One region of the Eisenbergiella sp. OF01-20 genome, then DNA from elsewhere that is predicted to be linked to it. Evidence: a T-box and tRNA genes for the amino acid it is inferred to sense, from the RefSeq annotation. Region 1 holds a T-box; the other regions hold tRNA genes.
The links. The T-box of region 1 lies ahead of DXA36_RS12705 (valine--tRNA ligase). A T-box ahead of a tRNA ligase gene usually reads a tRNA of that ligase, here a tRNA-Val.

Region 1 (6,685 bases):
GGCTGCGTTTTCCTTTTGGTATACAGCAGCCGTCGGCAGGCTGGCCCTAATATATCCATAATACTCAGAGCGCATGGAAAAATCAACGGTTTTATTCTTAAATTTAAAGAAAATAACTTGTTTTTCTGACACAGGAATCACTTCCGCCGACAAGCCGCGCGCCTTTTCGACAATGACCCGGTTCACGGATTCCTCCTGTTCCCAGAACACCACAGGCACGCCTTTTTTGATGATTCCCGCCTTTTCCCCGGCGATCTCTTCCTTACTGTTTCCCAGATATTCCGTATGATCCAGGCCGATGCGGGTAATCACCGTAACACACGGATGGGCGATTACATTGGTGGCGTCCAGCCTTCCGCCCATTCCGGTTTCCAATATAATATAGTCTGCCCGTTTTTCCTGAAACCATAGCATCGCCATAAAAAACAGCATTTCAAAAAACGTGGGATGATATGCACCGTTCCCGCATTTTTCAGAAAAGTTTTCCACATTTTCCAGCACCTGATTAAACACCCGGGCAAAATCCTCTGTGGATATCATTTCACCCTTCAGCCGGAACCGTTCCCTTACGTCCACCAGATGGGGAGAGGTAAACAGCCCCGTGCGGTAACCGGCTTCCTCCAGCACGGAATCGATATAAGAACAGACGGACCCTTTTCCATTTGTCCCTGCCACATGGATAAGCCCGGAGCGCTCTCCGGGCCTTCCCAGATATTCATAAAACCTTCGGGTATCCTCCGGCGTATTTTTCTTCGTAAATTTCGGAATCTGAAGCACATAATCCACCGCTTCTTCGTAACCGTATCTCTTATTTTCCCTCATCTTCCTTTACCTGTGTCCTTCCCTCCCGGCGGGGTTCCCCCTTTCCGGGACAGGCAAGGGGCGGAAAGCACGGCCGGAAATCGCTTTCCGCCTGCTGCCTCCGCCCTGTCATATGATAATCTGCCGGTTAAAGCTTTGTCCACGGCAGGGTATTGGATTATCTCAATGCATCCAGCCGCTCTTTTACCTGTTCCATCATCCGGGTATATTTATCCAGCTTATCTTTTTCTTCCGCTATCTTGCTCTCCGGCGCCTTGGACAGGAACTTTTCATTGCTGAGCATGCCATTGACACGGGCAAGTTCTCCCTGCAGCTTCTTTTCCTCTTTTTCCAGACGCTCTATTTCCTGGGCAATATCCACTAATTCCGCAAACGGGATGTAGCAGGTCGCCCCCGCAATCACTACGGAAACCGCATCCTCCGCGATGCCGGACCGATCCGCCTGGACGGTCACATCGGAAGCGTAGGCCAGGGAACCAAAGAACAGCTTTCCTTCCGTAAACGCCTTAACGATATCCGCACTGGCGCTCACCACAATCACCCTTGCTTTTTTGCTGGGCGGTACGTTCATGGAGCTTCTTACATTACGGATGCCGCGCACAGCCTCTTTAATGATTTCAATATCCTTTTCCTCCGCGGCATAATTCCAGTCCTCCCGGTACAGCGGCCACCGGGAAATCATGATGGATTCCTCTTCTTCCTGAAGGGTGCAGAAAATCTCTTCCGTTACAAAAGGCATGAAAGGATGCAGCAGCTTCAATGCGCTTTGCAGCACATTTTGCAGCGTCCAGAGAGCGGCTGCCTGGCTGTCGGCATCATCGGTATCGTAAAGCCTGGGCTTCACCATTTCGATATACCAGTCACAGAATTCATCCCAGATGAAATCATATATCTTCTGTACCGCAATGCCGAGTTCGAAGTTCTCCATGTTGTCTGTCACTTCTTTTACCACACGGTTCAGCTTGGAAAGGATCCATTTATCCACAGGCTGGAGCTTTTTATCCGCATCGGCAGGAATGGTCTTGCCATCCATATTCATCATAATGAAGCGGGACGCGTTCCACACCTTATTGGCGAAGTTACGGCTGGCTTCCACCTTTTCATAATAGAAGCGCATGTCATTTCCGGGGGCATTACCGGTAATCAGGGTGAGACGCAGCGCGTCGGCACCGTACTGATCAATAATTTCCAGCGGATCAATCCCGTTCCCAAGGGATTTGGACATTTTCCTGCCCTGGGAATCCCTCACAAGCCCGTGGAAAAGCACGGTGGAGAAGGGCTTTTCCCCCATCTGCTCATAACCGGAAAAGATCATGCGGATGACCCAGAAGAAAATGATATCGTAGCCGGTAACAAGGACATCCGTAGGATAAAAATAGTCCAGATCTTCGGTTTTTTCGGGCCATCCCAGCGTGGAGAAGGGCCACAGGGCGGAGGAAAACCAGGTATCCAGGGTATCCGGATCCTGGGTAAAGTGGGTTCCGCCGCATTTCGGGCAGACAGAAGGCATCTGAGCCGCCACCACGATTTCCCCGCATTCGTCGCAGTAATAGGCGGGAATCCGGTGTCCCCACCACAGCTGTCTGGAAATACACCAGTCACGGATGTTATCCGTCCAGTTAAAGTAGGTCTTGTCCATGCGCTCCGGTATCAGGCGGATATCCCCGTTTTTCACGCCCTCCACCGCCGGTTTGATCAGCTCGTTCATTTTCACGAACCACTGTTTCTTAATCAGAGGCTCCACCGTAGTTTTGCATCTGTCATGGGTTCCCACGTTGTGGCTGTAATCTTCAATTCCCACCAGAAGCCCCATTTCTTCCAGTTCCTTTACGATAGCGGCCCTGGCTGCATAACGGTCCATACCGGCAAACTTCCCGCCGTTTTCGCTGATGGTGGCGTCATCGTTCATAATATTGATTTCAGGCAGGTTATGGCGTTTTCCCACCTCAAAGTCGTTAGGGTCATGGGCCGGGGTGATTTTTACCACGCCGGTGCCGAATTCCATATCCACATAGGAATCCGCCACGATGGGGATTTCCCGGTTCATCAGGGGAAGAAGCACCTTCCTTCCGATAAGAGCGGTATACCGTTCGTCATCCGGATTCACCGCCACCGCGGTATCCCCCAGCATGGTTTCCGGACGTGTCGTTGCAAACTCCAGGAACTCCGTGGTACTGGGCGATCCGTCCGCATTCAGGAGCGGGTATTTGATATGCCAGAAATGGCCCGCCTGTTCCTCGTAAACCACCTCCGCATCGGATATGGAGGTATTGCAGACAGGACACCAGTTAATGATTCTGCTGCCTTTGTAAATCCAGCCTTTTTCATGCATTTTGCAGAACACTTCCGTAACCGCCTTATTGCAGCCTTCATCCATGGTGAAGCGTTCCCTGTCCCAGTCACAGGAGGAACCCAGCTTCCGGAGCTGTCCGGTAATCCTTCCGCCGTATTCCTTTTTCCATTCCCAGGCTCTTTCCAGGAATTTTTCTCTTCCCAGATCGTGCTTGTCAATGCCTTCTTCCTTCAGCTTCTCGATGATTTTAACTTCCGTTGCGATGCTGGCATGATCCGTTCCCGGCTGCCAGAGCGCATTGTAGCCCTGCATTCTTTTAAAACGGATCAGGATATCCTGCATGGTATTGTCCAGGGCATGTCCCATATGGAGCTGTCCCGTGATATTCGGAGGGGGCATCACGATGGTGAAGGGCTTTTTGCTCCGATCCACCTTAGCATGGAAATATTTCTTTTCCATCCACTTCTCATACAATCGGTCCTCAATACCGTGAGGATCATAGGTTTTTGCCAATTCTTTGTTCATACTTACTCCCTTCTGCGCCTGCGGCGCATAAACGGCCTCAGCCGTGCTCCAGTCAAAAACAGCGCTTGCCGCGCTCTGCGGGGCCATCCGTCCGGCCCTTTGCCCGCGACATACAAAAAGCCCTCTGCCGTTCCTACGGCAAAGGGCGTATTTACGCGGTACCACCTTTGTTCACCGGACAAAAATCCGGTCTCATTGAATCCTTTAACGGGGATAAAACGGGAAGCCCTACCGGCAGGAACACCGCCTGTTCAGGCCTCCGATTCCAAAGCTACCTTCCGCATACCATTCCTCCGGGTGTCCTTTCAGCCTGCGGGACTCCCTCTCTGCCGGGTGTTTATGCGTACTCCTCTTTTTCCTCATCTTTTGCGGATATATCATAAGGGATGCGGCGGCGCCATACCCAAACCGGAGAAAGAACCTAATCCTTCCGCCTGCCGCCGATTATTTTTTACTATAATAAAAGTCTGCCTTTTTGTCAAGACCGGAATACTTTCCTCCGGCTGTTTCCGTCGAAGGCAGCACCTGCAGTCTGTCATAGATTTCATCTATCACCTGGGGCGCAAGGAATTTCCTGGCACTGCGCACCATCCCGTAAATAGTATAGGAAAGCTGACGCACCAGAATGATTTTGGATGTATTATCCGAAAGACCGGCGTTTTCCAGCTCACATGCATTTCCGAAGATGGCAAGGGAAAAGAAGGGCAGCCATTTCATATCGGGCAGTTCCTTCTGCAGGGCGCGTATGCACGCGCTGTTTTTTAGCAGGGGATTGTAAAAGTAGTTTTTATAGGAAGTCAGCTGGCTGCCGCACAGGGTCTGCACCCAGTATTCATCCTCGGGATTCCCGGATACCCATCCCTGGTAATCCTTGGCCTCCGCTACGTAAATCCCGGTTTCATGGAGCAGGATCACATCGGCACAGGCAGGTTCACCATTTTCCACGTAATGCCAGTTTACCACTATTTTTTTATAGCCGCCCACATCCCTGAGGATGCGAACCACCTCATCGCTGCATTTTTGTTCCCCGCCGAAGGTCACATCATAATAAGAGCTGTGTGACAGCTTCCGTCTGTCCAGCTTGTTGTATAAATGATGCCTGTATAAGTAAATCAAAACCAAGAGCAAGCAAAGAACAGATACCATCCGATCCTCCTGATTCCCCAGTCACATGCCAAACGGAGCTTTGCCTGCATCCCCTATGCGGTCTGCAGAAGCATCGCGGTTACATAGTTGGCCATTTTGGCGGCCCCTTCTTTGTTGGGATGGGTCCCGTCACTGGTATAATGATTCAGTTCATAAACCTCCATGCCGCAGTTATGCACATCGATCACCGGCAGTCCATAAGCAGCGGCAATTTCTTTGATGCGCCCGTTGAAGTCCGCAATCGTATTTCCCTTTTCGTTGATTCTGGGATGATCCCCGGAATTGGCTTCAATCAGGGTCATGCAGTAAATACGGGATGTGGGGTAGGTGTTCAGAAGCTTCTGGATCATGCGTTCATAGGCTTCCGTAAAATTGGTATAATATTTTTCACCGCGGCCCGTGATGCCTTCAAATTTTCCCAGATCCATACAGCGGAAAAAATCATTGGCACCCAGATATACCAGAATCACATCCGGCGGCATACCGTCCGCCCCGGCCAGTTCCTTAATCCGCCGGTCACTGCAGCCGGCGCTGGAATCCTCCGCCTGGGAATCCCCGCATACGGAGCTGGCAGAATAGGAACCATTCACCGCAAGGCGCATGCCCGTATTATAGAGCACCTGCATCCACCAGGTCTGGGTCACCTCCTTCACATCGTTCCCGGATTCCGGATAAAAACAGGCATAACCGGAGGGGATATACCCCTGATAGGTGGATATGCTGTCTCCCAGAATCGAAAGGCTCTTTCCTTTTAACGGGGAATCGATAGGAGCGGACAAGAGACCTGCGGCAATCAGACGCCCGTTGGCAATCGTCCCGTCCTGGGGCAGTGTCTGCAGGGACTGCGCCGCCTGGGCTGCGGCCGCTTCCGCCTGGGCCTGCCTGGCGGCAAGGTCTGCTGCCTGCCGGGCTGCGGCTTCCTGTTCCTGCTGTGCGGCCAGTGCCGCTTCCGTCAGGCTCTGCTGAAGGGCGGCCTGGGCTGCGGCTTCCTCACGTTCCTGCTGCTCCCTGGTTTCCTGCTGCGCACGCGCCTGCTGCTCCAGCAAAGCCTGCTGATATGCCGCCTGCTGGGCTGCGAATTCCTCCTGGGCTTTGCGGTATGCTTCCGCATTTGCCGCCTCCAGTTCCGCCTGCTGCTGCCATATATCACCGGCCGCTTCTGTCTGCTGTACGGATTCCGTCTGCGTTTTTCCCGCTGCATCCACCGTATCCGCCTGGGGTTTCGCCGCATTTACATGTAGGGTAAAAAGACTGCTGACACAAAGGGCCAGGGCCAGAAACTGTCTTTTCCATTGCTTATTCATACGTTTCATAAGTTTACTTACAGGGAACCCTCTCCTGTATTCCTCCTTACCTTAACTAGCTGTCGGTTCATTCTTGTATTTGTGTGTGGCAGGGTATTTGACTCTCGTTATTATAGCAACATTTTCCGCCCCTGTGAACTGGTAATTTTACCGAATCATTACTGTTCACACCCACAGGGCGGCACAGGGGGCGGCTTCAGCGGATTTCTTCCGTGTTGACCATCAGGCTTTTGATCTGATCCGCTTCCTTTACCGGTGTAATATCTGCGTTTTTATTGCAGTTTATCCAGAGGGTTTCCAGCTTCGGCAGGCCCGCAAACACGGAAATATCTGTAATGGAGGGCAGGATAATCATGACCGAGGTGAGGCTTTCCATCCCTTCAAACACCCGGATATCCTTGATTTCCGGATAGGATTCCCCCCACATCATCAGCTCTTCCAGGCCGGTCATTCCCTGCAGCCAGTCCAGCGTGGACAGTTTGGGGGATACCAGCAGATTCAGATAGGTTAGGCCCTCCAGGGAGGCCAGAGGCGATAAATCCGACAGGTCCCGTACCTGTACCGTCAGGGAGGTCAGGTTCCGGAACTCTTTCAC
Region 2 (6,685 bases), on a different contig from region 1:
GCATCGGAAGGGCGCCGGAATTTATCGCCGCCCTGTGTAACCTGATTCAGCGGCTGGTGATCGATCATCTGCATATTGTGGGGGATATTTATGACAGGGGCAACGGGCCTCATATAATCATGGATACCCTGAGCCAGTACCATTCGGTGGACATCCAGTGGGGAAACCATGATGTGGTGTGGATGGGGGCGGCCAGCGGGCACACGGGCTGTATCGCCAATATTATCCGTATTTCCGCCAGATATGGCAATCTGGATATCCTGGAGGAGGGATACGGCATCAACCTCATTCCGCTTGCTACGTTTGCCATGAATACCTATGCCGATTCCAACTGCGATGTTTTTTCCATTAAATATGGGGAGGATTACGATACAAAGGATCTGGAGCTGGATAAGAAGATGCATAAGGCCATCGCCATTATCCAGTTCAAGCTGGAGGGCCAGCTGATGAAACGAAGGCCGGAATTCGATATGGCCGACCGGCTGCTGCTGGATAAGATCGATTATGAAAAGAAAACGGTTCTGATTGACGGGAAAGAATATGCCATGAAGGATGTGGATTTTCCCACCGTGGATCCCGGGGATCCGTACCGCCTGACCCCGGAGGAGGAGCAGGTGGTGGAAAGGCTGCGGCATGCGTTTGTCCACTGCGAGAAGCTGCAGCGGCATATCCGTTTTCTTTTTTCCAAGGGAAGCCTGTACAAGGTATATAACTCCAACCTTCTGTACCATGGCTGTGTGCCGATGGACGAGGAGGGGAATTTCCTTAGGGTGAACGTGTTCGGAAAGGAATACAGCGGGAAAGCGCTGTATGATATCCTGGATCATTATGCCAGGAAGGGTTACTATTCCCAGGATAAGGAAGAGGTGGAAAAAGGGAGGGATATCATTTGGTATATCTGGACCGGTCCCAATTCCCCTGTGTTCGGCAAAGATAAAATGGCTACCTTTGAACGGTATTTTGTGGAGGATAAGAGCACCCATACGGAAATCAAAAACAGCTATTACAGGCTGATGGACAACGAAGAGGTGCTGGGCCGTATCCTGAAGGAATTCGGGCTGGACGAGAACAGCTCCCATATCATTAACGGCCATGTCCCTGTGGAGTTAAAGAAAGGGGAGACCCCCATCAAATGCGGGGGGAAGCTGCTCATCATAGACGGCGGTTTTTCCAAGGCTTACCAGGGGAAAACCGGAATTGCCGGTTACACCCTGGTGGCCAATTCCCACGGCATGACGCTGGTGGCCCATGAGCCTTTTGAATCGGCGGAATCGGCCATACGAAAGGAATCGGATATTTTTTCGGATTCCATTATCGTGGAAACAGCGCCCCGGCGGATCCGGGTGTCGGATACGGATATCGGTACGGAACTCAAGGAAAGCATCGGTTATCTGGAGAAGCTTCTGGCAGCCTACAGGGACGGCACGTTGATAGAAAAAGGCGTATAAGAATCCGGCCATATGCGGCCCTATGTACAGGGCAAGTTATTGGCTTGCCCCGGGTGTGGTCAAAGATAGGAGAAATTATTTGGTGTTGGTGATATCCTTCACGCCATTGGCTACACCGTCAGCAGCGTTTTCAACCATGTTTCCGGCATCATCCACTACATCGCCCACAGCATCGCCTACATCATCGATAGCATTGCCTGCATTATCCACCAGGTTGGAGCCTTTGCCGGCGGTGCTGTTTCCGCCTGCAGTACCGTTGTTGGTTTCGTTGATACCGGCGGTTTCATCGGTTCCGTTTGTTGTACCGTTTATGGTTCCGGTTTCATTTGTATCGGTACCATTTGTATTGGTTTCATTTGTGGTTTCGTTGCCGGCTATTCCGGTTGTCCCGGTTTCGTTACGGCTTGCCGTTTCTTCGGCAGCGGTAGTGGATTCCGTTGTATTTCCTGCCATGTCGTCCGCGTTATTTTTCTTATCTCCACAGGCGGTCACACTGGCAAGCATCAGCAGAATCAGCGCTGCAGGAATCATTCTGTTCAGCTTTTTCATGTTGCTCACTCCTTTTTCTTTGTGTGTTTGGGCGTGCAGGAGGATTTTTTCCACAGAGATTTTATACCCGTGAGCGGCGGCCGCGGCCAGGTAAGCCTGACTTTGGCGGCTGCCGGGAAAATCATCCTGTAAATATAGAACACGCTCACGAACAATATAACTGTCCGTTTTTTATTATGTTCGGAAAAATTCTTTTTATGCGGAAAAAGGAATTGTCAAAAAGGATAATTTCGTGTAAAATATACCTAATTTTGTAAAAAAAGCCGTTTATCTGCGGCCTGAGGCAGGGAGATAGGGAATATGGAATTCAGACCATGTATTGACATTCATAATGGCAAGGTGAAACAGCTGGTGGGCGGAAGTGTGGCGGATACCAGCGACAGTGCCCAGGAAAACTTTGTATCTGAAAAGGACAGCGCCTGGTATGCCCGGCTTTTTGAGGAAAAAAACCTGAAAAACGGCCATGTAATCCTTTTGAACAAAAAGGGAAGCCCTTATTATGAAAGCTCCAGGGAGCAGGTTTTGAATGCCCTCCGGGCTTATCCCGGAGGACTGCAGGCGGGCGGCGGCATCACTGCGGAAAACGCCCATGAATATCTGGATGCAGGGGCGTCTCACGTGATTGTAACCTCTTATGTATTCCGGGACGGGACGATTTCCTATGAGAACCTGAACCGGCTGCTGGAAAATGTGGGCAAGAAAAAGCTGGTACTCGATCTGAGCTGCCGGAAAAAGGACGGGGATTATTATATCGTTACCGACCGCTGGCAGAAATATACGAAGGTGATATTGAATGAGGATGTGCTGGATATGTTTGCTTCTTTCTGTGACGAATTCCTGATCCATGCTGTGGACGTGGAGGGAAAGGTGTGCGGAATCGAAAAGGAGCTGGTGGCACTTTTGGGAAGATGGAACCGGATACCCATCACTTATGCGGGCGGAATCCGTTCCCTTGAGGATATCAGAAGCATTAAGGAGCTGGGACGGAATAAAATCCACATCACGGTGGGAAGCGCACTGAACCTTTACGGAGGGAGCCTGGACTTCAATACCGTGCAGGCTTACGCAGAAGAAGAGATGTAAACAGAAATAAGAAAGGAGCTTCACGTCCGGATTGTTATCAATCCATTCGTAAGCTCCTTTTTCAATGGGCGTTTCGGCAACGTATCCCATTGGTGGAATCCATTACAACTGTACAGCTTATTCTCAAATAAAAAAACGATATGAACTGTGATACCGATATATTTGATAAAAAAAGGCACATTGTGATGGTTCGGGTAAGATTTCCGTGAAATCTTATAATTTGATTACGTTAACAGCCTGAGGGCCTTTATCTCCCTGGATAACATCGTATTCTACAGCTGCGCCTTCGTCCAGAGATTTGAAACCATCCATGTTCAATCCGGAGTAGTGTACGAATACGTCCTGTCCTGCTTCATCAGAAATGAAACCGTAACCCTTTTGGTTGTTAAACCACTTTACTGTACCTTTGTTCATTCTAGGATACCTCCGCATAAAAAATAAGTATTGATCTGTTGCCCTGCAACATAGTCAGAATATCACAAGAGTGTTCAAATGTAAAGTGATATTTTACGTTATTACATTACTTATTTGAAAAAAATTTCCAGTATTTATAGGGTCTCAGGACTCTTTATTCATACGTGAAAATACCATTTCATAGCCGTCGTTTCCATAGTTTAAGGAACGGTTGACGCGGCTGATGGTGGCGGTGGAAGCGCCCGTTTTTTCGGCAATATCCAGGTAAGTCTTATGATCCCGCAGCATTGCCGCAACCTCAAAACGCTGAGACAGGGAAAGGAGCTCATTTACGGTGCACAAATCCTCGAAGAAGCTGTAACACTCATCCCTGTTTTCCAGACTCAGAATGGCCTCAAACAGATGGTCCACTGCGTCTGTCTTTATTTTTTTATTCATTTCATTACCTCCGTACTGATTCTGTTTCGCTCCCGCAGGGCAGGGGATTTTCCCCGCCCTTCATATATTGGGATTTTACCATACTAAAGTTCTAAAGTAAAGAAAAATGTCTTTCCGGAAAAGTTAAGGCTTGTCATGTAGTTTTCAATACTATATAATAAAAGACAAATGTATAGCCGTATCCGATCCCTTCTGAGGAACGGAAGCGGCAGGCAGGGCGTCCCCCATGAAGGACGCAGGACAGGAGCGGAAGATGACCATTTCTACAGAAGACCTATTGAACAGTATCCTGGAGAGCCTTGACAGAATCGATTATGTCAGGCCCGGGGATATCCCCAATATTGATTTATATATGGATCAGGTAACGACCCTGATGGACAGCAAGCTGAGAAACAGCACCAGGAATCCCGGGGAAGATAAAATACTGACCAAAACCATGATTAATAATTATGCGAAGAACAATCTGCTTCCTCCGCCTGTGAAGAAGAAATATTCCAAGGAGCATGTGCTCATACTTATTTTTATTTATTATTATAAGGGCGTTATGTCCATCAATGACATACAGACGATTCTCCAGCCCATAACGGATCAGTATTTCAAAGGGGATGCAAAGTTAAGCCTGGAAGATATTTATAATGAAGTATTCAGCCTGGAGAAGGAACAGGTTGAAGTGATGAAGAAGGATCTTATAGAAAAATTCACCAGGGCCGGTGAGACTTTCCCGGAAACGGAGGAGGAAGAAGAAAGGCAGTTCCTGCAGTTCTTTTCCTTTATCTGTATGCTCAGCTTCGATGTATATGTTAAAAAACTGCTTATAGAAAAGCTTTTGGATCTGAGCAGTATCCAGATACCGGCTAAAAGGAAAAAAGCGCAGTCCAAAAGTGCGAAGGAAAGCGCGGAAAATGGGCCTTCCGTAAATACGGAGCAAAAAAAAGAATAATTTTGTCAAACATACTCTTGCCAATTTCCAAAAAAGTGGTACAATAATACCCATGGAGACATAGCTCAGCCGGGAGAGCGTTCGCCTCACACGCGAAAGGTCACGAGTTCGAGCCTCGTTGCCTCCATTTTTTTCGGAAATTGTTTCGGGCTCGTAGCTTAGCTGGGAAAGCGCTGCGTTCGCAACGCAGAGACCGAGGGTTCGAATCCCTTCGGGTCCATTTGCACAAAATGACAGGTACGTGTATAAAAAAGATTTAGATTTTTGCAGAAGTAAGCTTTCTGTTTTAATCTAAATCTTTTTTTGTTTGTCGGAAAAAGGATGGTAATGTTATGCCGCAGGACACAAAGGGCCTTATTGAAATAGCGGGGCATGTTCCGGAACGGGAACAGGGTATGTATCTGCGTGCGGCTGTTAAGCTCATGCGGGCACTGGATGAAAAGCATTGCGACTGGACCGAAAAAAGCGTCTGTTTTCTGACTCATTGCAGCGGATCCTATCATGGGCAAATACATAATCATACGCTTGTGTATGCGGATTTCTTTTTCCTTGAAGCGGTACGGAAGCTGTTGGGAAAAGATTTTTTAATATGGTAGCCTGCTTGTTTTTAGCATACAATAGGGAGGCTAATTGGTTCCTGCGAAGTCTGGGATGCTCATATATTACCCTTTTTATGCAAAAAGTCATATTTTTTACCTGAAAAAAATCATGTACTATTATAGCAGGAAGTGAAAACGGTATGCAGGAAAGAGAGGGAAACAGATGAAAGCAAAAGTGGGGACGACAGGCAGGATGAGGCCTTTTGATGATTTCAGGCGTCATAAAACTTATTATTTCATGCTGATACCCATGGTGGTTTTTTTTATCCTGTTTTGTTACCTTCCCATGCCGGGACTTTATTATGCCTTTGTGGATTATGACTTTATGCAGGGACTGCGAAGCCCGTTTGTGGGATTCCGGAATTTTGAATTTCTTTTTTCCGGCGGAGTGGATTCTATTATCTGGAAGCTGACTAAAAATACGATTCTTTATAATCTGGCATTTATTTTGATAGGTAATGCAGCGCAGATTACCGTGGCGGTTCTCTTAAAGGAAATTCAGAGAAAATATTTTGTAAAGGTATCCCAGACACTGATGTTTATGCCTTACTTTGTATCCATGGTGACGATAGGAGTTATTGTATATAACATATTCAGCTATAAATATGGGATTGCCAACAGCATTATTACTTCACTTGGATTTGATAAATTTGATTTTTACCAGAATCCGCAGGTGTGGCCGTTTATCATTGTAGCCGTACAGGTGTGGAAAGGGCTGGGCTACGGCAGCGTGGTGTATCTGGCGGCAATCCTGGGTATTGACGAAAGCATTTATGAGGCGGCTTATGTGGACGGTGCGTCGAACTGGAAACGGATCCGCCACATCACCCTTCCTCTGTTAAAGCCCACGGCTATCATGCTTATCATGCTGGCGCTGGGAGGGATTATCAAAGGCTCCTTCGAGCTTTTTTACCAGATTGTGGGAAACAATGGCCTGCTTCTGGATAAGACGGACATCATTGATACCTATGTTTACCGTTCCCTGGCGGTGGATTTCAATATGGGAAGAGGAGCGGCGGCGGGATTATATCAATCGGTATTCGGTTTTGTGCTTGTCATGGCGGTGAACCGGATTGTGAATAAGGTTAGCCCGGAAAACGCCCTGTTTTAACATACAAATAAGCGGTACGAGCCGCAGATGGGAGTATATATGAGCAGACAGAAACAAAACCGGGCACATATCCGGCATGGCCTTAAAGCGGTATTATTTCAGG
Region 3 (6,685 bases), on a different contig from region 1:
GCCGGGGTATGACAGCGGATAGGCGCATAAAATCGTCATTATTAGGCTGAACACGGTATACACTACGGTCAGGATTAACGTAAACCACATGGAATCCATCAGCCCCTTATTATTGAACACTGCCTTATAAGCAGACAGTTTAAATGATTGGGGCCAAAGAAGGACTTCTCCGCGTATCACTGCCGTTTTATCGGAAAAAGACACTGCCAGAACGTGCAGAAACGGGAAAAGGCAGCAGGCAGCGATGATCACCACCACCGATATCGTAATAACTTTAAATACTTTATCCTTCATAGCTTTTCTCCTTTACCAGATACCGTTGCCGGATACGCGCTTGCTGACGGCATTGGCGCTGATTACCAGGACAAAGTTGATCGCCGACTGGGCAAGGCCCACCGCAGTACCGATGCTGAAATCTCCCTGTTCCAAACCGACACGGTATACGAAGGTACTGATTACGTCACCCACTTCCATGACTGTACTGTTCTGCATAACATAGGGCTGTTCGAAACCGATGCTTGCCATGCCGCCAACCGCCAGGATCAGCATGATCGCAATCGTACCCTTGATGCAGGGGACGGTGATGGCCGTCATCATACGGAACCGGGAGCATCCGTCCACACGGGCCGCTTCGTAAATTTCCTGATCGATACCCGTCATGGCGGAAAGATAAATGATCGTATTCCAGCCGATACTTTTCCAGACGCCCACAATAAAATAGGTGAAAATCCACCAGGGTTTATTCGTGAGAAAGGGAACCGCTTCCCCTCCAAAAGCCTTGATAACGGTATTAATCAGTCCGGATGAGGCAAAAAACTGATACATCATACCGCCGATAACAGACCAGGAAATAAAGTGGGGCAGGTAAATGATAGTCTGCACGGTTTTCTTAAAACCGGTATGCATGATCTCATTCAGGAACAGCGCAAGAATAATGGGAAGCGGAAACCCGACTACCAGTCCCAGAATATTCAGAACCAACGTGTTCCGTACGGAACGCCAAAAGGGATCGGACTGCGCTACCCGTTTAAAGAATTCCATTCCCACCCAGGGACTGTCCCAGATTCCTGTAAACATATTATAGTTCTTAAATGCAATTACCACGCCGGGCATGGCACGGTAGCAGAACAGAAAATAATACAGCACCGGCAGAATCAGCATAGCGTAAAACAGCCAGTGCCTTCGAAAATAGGCCAGCGTTGCGTTGCTCGTCCTCAACCGTCTGCCTCCCCCTGTCTGGCTGCTTCCCGGCAAATTTTTTGTTCCCTTTTTCATTCCAACCCTCCATTACTTATATTTGATCATACGTTTCCTACATTTCCATAACTCCGGCCGTTCTGCAAATTCACATAAATATAGGTTTTATATTTTGGATTATAATAAATATTGATGAAATTGTGAGCAGCTTACGTTAAGCGAAACGGTTCTCAGGTGGTTTACGGGTGCGATCGGCCGGGTCTGGGGAACTCATAACGGATTGAGCGAACTTCAACGATCTCAAAATTATGAGGGCGATATCCTGATCCTTATTATTCAGAGTCAAGAAAAGGGAATTCAGCTCCGCCAGCCGTTTTATATCTGAACTGTTTTGCGGCATACCCTCAACCTCCTTTCATGTATTGTGTTGCAGACTCAGTATAACACAGTCAATAAGTGTTGTAAACACTTTTATGAGATTGTCGTTGTGTTGACTATTTTATTTTTGTGTTGTAAAATGAGGTGACATTAATCATATAAAAGTAGTAGGAGGAAACTCATTTGCCTAATAGAATAAGAGCCGTTCGTGAGGCTTTAAAGCTGTCACAACGGGAATTTGGCGAGAAGCTGGGTGTCAGCCGTGATGTAATAAGCAACTTGGAATATGATCGCGTAAAACCGAAGGAACTTCTGCTCCGCCATATTTGTCAACTGTATAGAGTGAACCCATATTGGCTGGAAAGCGGCGAAGGTGAAATGTTTGACAGCGACCCTGCCGACGTGGCAAAAGTTGACGAAGCGTTGTCCATATTCAAAACCTTACGCCCTGAATTTCAAGATTACGCTTTGGATCAGATAAGAAAACTGGCAGAACTTCAGGAAAAGAATTAGCTATCAATTTGCCATGGGATGATATGATTCTGGTGCCCATGCGGCTGGTAATTCCAAAAACGAAAAAGGGTGGGTATATAGATAATGGGATATAAAATGAATATACTATCTCAGATATGAATGAACGCTTAATTGCGTAACAGCATCCCGCATTATGGGACACGAAGAAGATGTAAGACAAAGTTATTATAAATATGATACCGCTGCGGCTGGTTTTGTCAAGTATAATGTGTAATTTTTATGCCTTTTGTGTTACTGTTCATTTTCCGCTGAACCAACGGGTATTTTTTTCTTTGACATCGAAAGAGCGGATCCTTTATTATCATTCCTTATGTATTGCTCCGCAGCTCTGCAATTAATGTGGCCAAAATTCCCGGAAATATTTGCTTCCTCTCCTTGTATCAACCAATTTGCGGCAATGGTGTATTGAACACTCTTAAAGGAAAATTCCGGGAATCTCATTACTCCTGGCACTTTCCACTCTGCTGTCTGGAAAATTCCCTAAAAAAGAGTCATACAATACAATTTTATATTGGAGAATGGCTGGGAAGTATCACAAGCCGTTTTTTATGGGTTTTGAAACCCTTACAGAAGGTTCTATCTTCTCCGGCTGTATAAGATATGGACATGAAAAAAGCGTAATTACAAGAATTACGCTCCGGCCGGTCCTTCCATAATATAATGAATAAGGTATTAATTCATGTTGTTTTAAGACCTACACTGCAGCTTCCATCCTCATTCCGCAAAATCCCATGAAATGCTTTCGCCGAATCCCAGGGTAACCTTCTTTTCTTTTCCATTCATACAGAGCAGGAAGGTCCTTTGCCGATCCAGCAGATTTTTTACTGATAAGCTGCTGCCGTTCATTTCATATTCCAGGGCATAACATTCCGCTTCCAGCCTCACCTTGCCGGGCCTGTTCAGCATTGGGGCAATCTTTACATCCACATCCAGATCAGGCTGTACCCCAAGATATCCGCGGATCAGGTTCCAGATGAATACACAGGGATATTCATAATAATGGGCGGCTCCATGCCAGTTCTTATCATCCTGATAGAAAATATGATTCATATCATAACGTTCCCCCATCAGATAACCGTCCAGCTTTGCCTGTCTGCAGACAGCCAGAAGCTGCCGCTCAAGCATATCCTTCCTTCCCAGGGACTCCCAGAAGGCAAAATCCCAGCACCAATATCTTCCTGCCGCACACAGGTCATAAGGCAAACCGATTTCCGAATCGGTATAGTCCTGTATCCTTGCGGATAAAAAGGTGGGAAAGCGCTGGAATTCATCAAAGCATTCTTCCAAAAGCTTCTGCACGGCTTTTTCCTGCCCCGCATCCGCATAACCAAACAGCAGAGGAAGTTCGTTTGCCAACAGATGGATATGATCGTGTGTGATACCACATCTGTCCACCCAGTCAATAAAACGTCCGTTTTCACGATCCCAGAAGCCTCCGGGAAGATCCGCCGTCATAGCCCGGGCCAGTTTCCTTTCCAGCTCCAGATACTTCTTTTCTTTTTCGGAATCCCCGGCTCTTCTTTCCAAATCTGCCATACGTCTCATGGCATCCGCCGCCAGAGCGGCTGACATACATTCCCTTCCGTCCTTGATGATTTGATCTTCATAGTAAACATCGGACCAGAGACGCCCCTGCCTGTCCATACAGTCCTCCACCAGCGACAGGGAATTTTCAAGCCCTTCCTTATGATTCAAAAACCAGTCCCAGTCTCCGGAGGCCGCCACATACAGCCATGCGGATTCAATGATTTCCACATTGCCGGTGATGAGGAACATCACCGCATTGGTCTGCCGATCCTTACTGCTTCTCCTCACATGGTATTCCCTGACACCGTCAGGCTGCAGAGAACAGGGATCCCGGTACAATTGTTCCGGATCCTCCGCCATCAGCTTTAACTGCAGCTCCAGCATCCGCCGGATCAGTCCCAGTTCAAAGGTATCCCCCATGGCTGCCCGGCCTTTGATTTGGAATTCATGATCCACATCGGGATAGGTTCCTGCATATACTTCTTTTTGAAGTGTGCTCACAACATAACCGTCCCGTACCGGATAGCCTGCCCCGGCCGTTCGTTCTGCAACAGAGGGAAGAAGTGTCTTCCAGTAAAATTGATAAACGGCTTCTTCAAACTCCTGCCCATTTTCAAACTCCAGGATCATAGCATTTCCCATCATGTCACAATGGGGAATTCCCGGATAGAAGGAAAGGCTGATTTCTTCTTCCGTGCCGTCAAACAGGATCTCCGCCCTGTGGTGCTTCTCATCTGCCGCGACCCGAAACGGGCGTTTGGCAGTGATGCGGCAGGCTTTATTGTTCTCCGATTCCTGTGAGGGGAGAATGAAGCATTCCTCCACTACAGGATTTTCACAGTCACAGTCATAAGTATGCTTCAGGAACAATTCTCCGTTTTCCTTCACCAGGTAATAGAGGATTGGTTTTGCCGCTTCGTAAATAATCTCTTTTTTCCACATTTTTTTTCGCTTCCCCATTCTGCAGGTTCCAATAGTATTCTTTATCTGATACTTTTCCGCATCCGGCCCACGTTGTTTTGATGATTCCCCGCTGTACTCACAGGCCTGTATTGTTGCCATTGTACCATAAGGTATATCCTTTTTCTACACAAAGGATGCCGGAAAAAACACGCCCTTTCCGTCCTTCTGCTCCGAACCGGAATGGATCCGGGCGGCCAGGAATAACCTTCTATTGTAAAATTGACCCTACTCAATTGTATTCCGGTTACTGCAATAAAAAACAGCAGAAATCCCCCAACAGGGCATTTCCGCTGTACTTAACATAGTAGCGAGAGGGGGACTTGAACCCTCGACACCACGGGTATGAACCGTGTGCTCTAGCCAGCTGAGCTATCTCGCCGAAATATATGGGACCTATAGGGCTCGAACCTATGACCCTCTGCTTGTAAGGCAGATGCTCTCCCAGCTGAGCTAAGATCCCATAATCAAACAAGTTTTGAAGTGTTTTGACCGCACCCGTAACCTGCTTGATTAGTATACAAAAAATGGGACAACTTGTCAACACATTTTTTGAAACTTTTTTCCAGTATGAAATTATCGGTTTATACTATTTATTTTTGCCAGTACCTTTGTCCCATAAGGGGGCAGCTCCAGTTTCCCTTCTGCTTCTTTTCCTTCAAACAAATCCAGGAATACTTCCTTCAGACAGATTTCCGCAGTTTCCTCCAGGTAGTTCATCACAAAGAAATACCGGCTTCCGTCCGCACTTTCCCTTACTGTCAGTTCGCAGCCCTCCGGAAGGGTGAGGATATCCCCATATGGCTGTGCAACTCCCAATTTTTCCAGGAATACACGGGCCGTGTGCTCATGAAAGGCGCCTCCGAAATAATAAACACGTCCTTTCCCTTTTGTATTGCTGATAAGGGCTGGTGTTCCGGCATAATAGCTGGAAACGTATCTTGCTTCCACCCTGGCCTGCTCCGTAAGGGGTTCCAGCAAATCATTGAAAATACAGGCTTCGATCTGCACGCCGTCCCAATCCGCATAAACCGTACCGTCCGCCGGGGACACGAAGGTGTATTCGGGGATATCCGTACCGGTAAGGGGCTGCAGCAGCCCGGGAAGCCTGCTCATCACGCATTTTCCGGTTTCATCCTTGTAACCGGTGCGGCATCCCAGTACAAGGCAGCCTCCCTGCTCCACATAGGCCGTCAGTTTTTCTGCCATTTCACTGGTTACTATGGTGGCATGGGGATAAAAAAGCACCTTATACCGGAACAAGTCCTCAGCCCGCATATGATCCAGATAACAGAAATCAAAAGGCGTATGGGTTTTCTGACAGGCGGCAAATAAGGACTTGCTGCTCTCTCTGTCCACTCTTTGATGCCACATATCCAGGCCGGCATCCCAAAGGTTATCATAATCCTTCACAATACCTACCTCGGCCCGGTAATGGGATCCGGTCACAGGCTCCAGCGCACCGACCATTTTATGTATCTGCTTTACTTCTGCCAGACGTCTGTTGTCCCTGCCGGAATAATCCAGAATCCCGTGCCAGTAGATTTCCGTCCCCATCGTACAGGTACGCCAGCGGAAGTAGCTCACATAGTCCGCCCCATGGCCGATGCTCTGCATGGTCCAAAGGGTCATCTGTCCCGGTTTAGGAGTAGGAGCCTCCATACGGGTATTCCAGCCGTTTGCCCCGGACTGCTGCTCCATGATGCCGAACACAGGGGATACGGCTCTTGCCTCCGCCAGGTTCCTGCTCCATTTCCTGTCCCGCAGACCGTCCTTCTCCGACTCGTAGGAATCCAGGCAGTAGGCAAAATTGGGATAGGAATCATAGGTGATGAAATCCAGGCTTTCTTCTGTCATGCGGTGGTTGTCCAGGTTGCCGAACAGACCGTTGGTGGTGATAAAATCACCGGGCTTCACATATTTTTTCAGGATATCACTCTGCATTTTTGCAAAAAAGCAGGTGCTGTCGGACACAAATCTGACATAATCCAGGACTTCATGAGGATTGGTTGCATTACTTGGTGTCGGGCGGGGAACATAGATCTCTTCCCAATCCGTATAGGTCTGGTTCCAGAAAACGGTTCCCCAC

Region 2: it has a tRNA-Val gene. The T-box ahead of DXA36_RS12705 (valine--tRNA ligase) is inferred to sense a tRNA for this amino acid. The anticodon was not compared.
Region 3: it has a tRNA-Val gene. The T-box ahead of DXA36_RS12705 (valine--tRNA ligase) is inferred to sense a tRNA for this amino acid. The anticodon was not compared.

The regions. Positions count from the first base shown of each region.
Region 1 is NZ_QUES01000009.1:47,903-54,587, forward strand. It holds gene DXA36_RS12700 (bifunctional folylpolyglutamate synthase/dihydrofolate synthase) at 1-822, opposite strand, end outside; gene DXA36_RS12705 (valine--tRNA ligase) at 980-3,640, opposite strand; T-box leader at 3,779-4,009, opposite strand; gene DXA36_RS12715 (nuclease-related domain-containing protein) at 4,085-4,786, opposite strand; gene DXA36_RS12720 (SGNH/GDSL hydrolase family protein) at 4,840-6,099, opposite strand; gene DXA36_RS12725 (leucine-rich repeat domain-containing protein) at 6,287-6,685, opposite strand, start outside.
Region 2 is NZ_QUES01000033.1:58,014-64,698, reverse strand. It holds gene DXA36_RS25880 (fructose-1,6-bisphosphatase) at 1-1,448, shown strand, start outside; gene DXA36_RS25875 (hypothetical protein) at 1,524-1,997, opposite strand; gene hisA (phosphoribosylformimino-5-aminoimidazole carboxamide ribotide isomerase) at 2,298-3,080, shown strand; gene DXA36_RS25865 (cold-shock protein) at 3,294-3,494, opposite strand; gene DXA36_RS25860 (YerC/YecD family TrpR-related protein) at 3,639-3,932, opposite strand; gene DXA36_RS25855 (DUF1836 domain-containing protein) at 4,186-4,872, shown strand; tRNA gene DXA36_RS25850 (tRNA-Val) at 4,927-4,999, shown strand; tRNA gene DXA36_RS25845 (tRNA-Ala) at 5,020-5,092, shown strand; gene DXA36_RS25840 (hypothetical protein) at 5,205-5,468, shown strand; gene DXA36_RS25835 (ABC transporter permease) at 5,635-6,582, shown strand; gene DXA36_RS25830 (carbohydrate ABC transporter permease) at 6,622-6,685, shown strand, end outside.
Region 3 is NZ_QUES01000015.1:70,623-77,307, forward strand. It holds gene DXA36_RS17645 (carbohydrate ABC transporter permease) at 1-294, opposite strand, end outside; gene DXA36_RS17650 (ABC transporter permease) at 307-1,275, opposite strand; gene DXA36_RS17660 (helix-turn-helix domain-containing protein) at 1,759-2,088, shown strand; gene DXA36_RS17670 (hypothetical protein) at 2,824-4,578, opposite strand; tRNA gene DXA36_RS17675 (tRNA-Met) at 4,905-4,978, opposite strand; tRNA gene DXA36_RS17680 (tRNA-Val) at 4,987-5,059, opposite strand; gene DXA36_RS17685 (beta-galactosidase) at 5,173-6,685, opposite strand, start outside.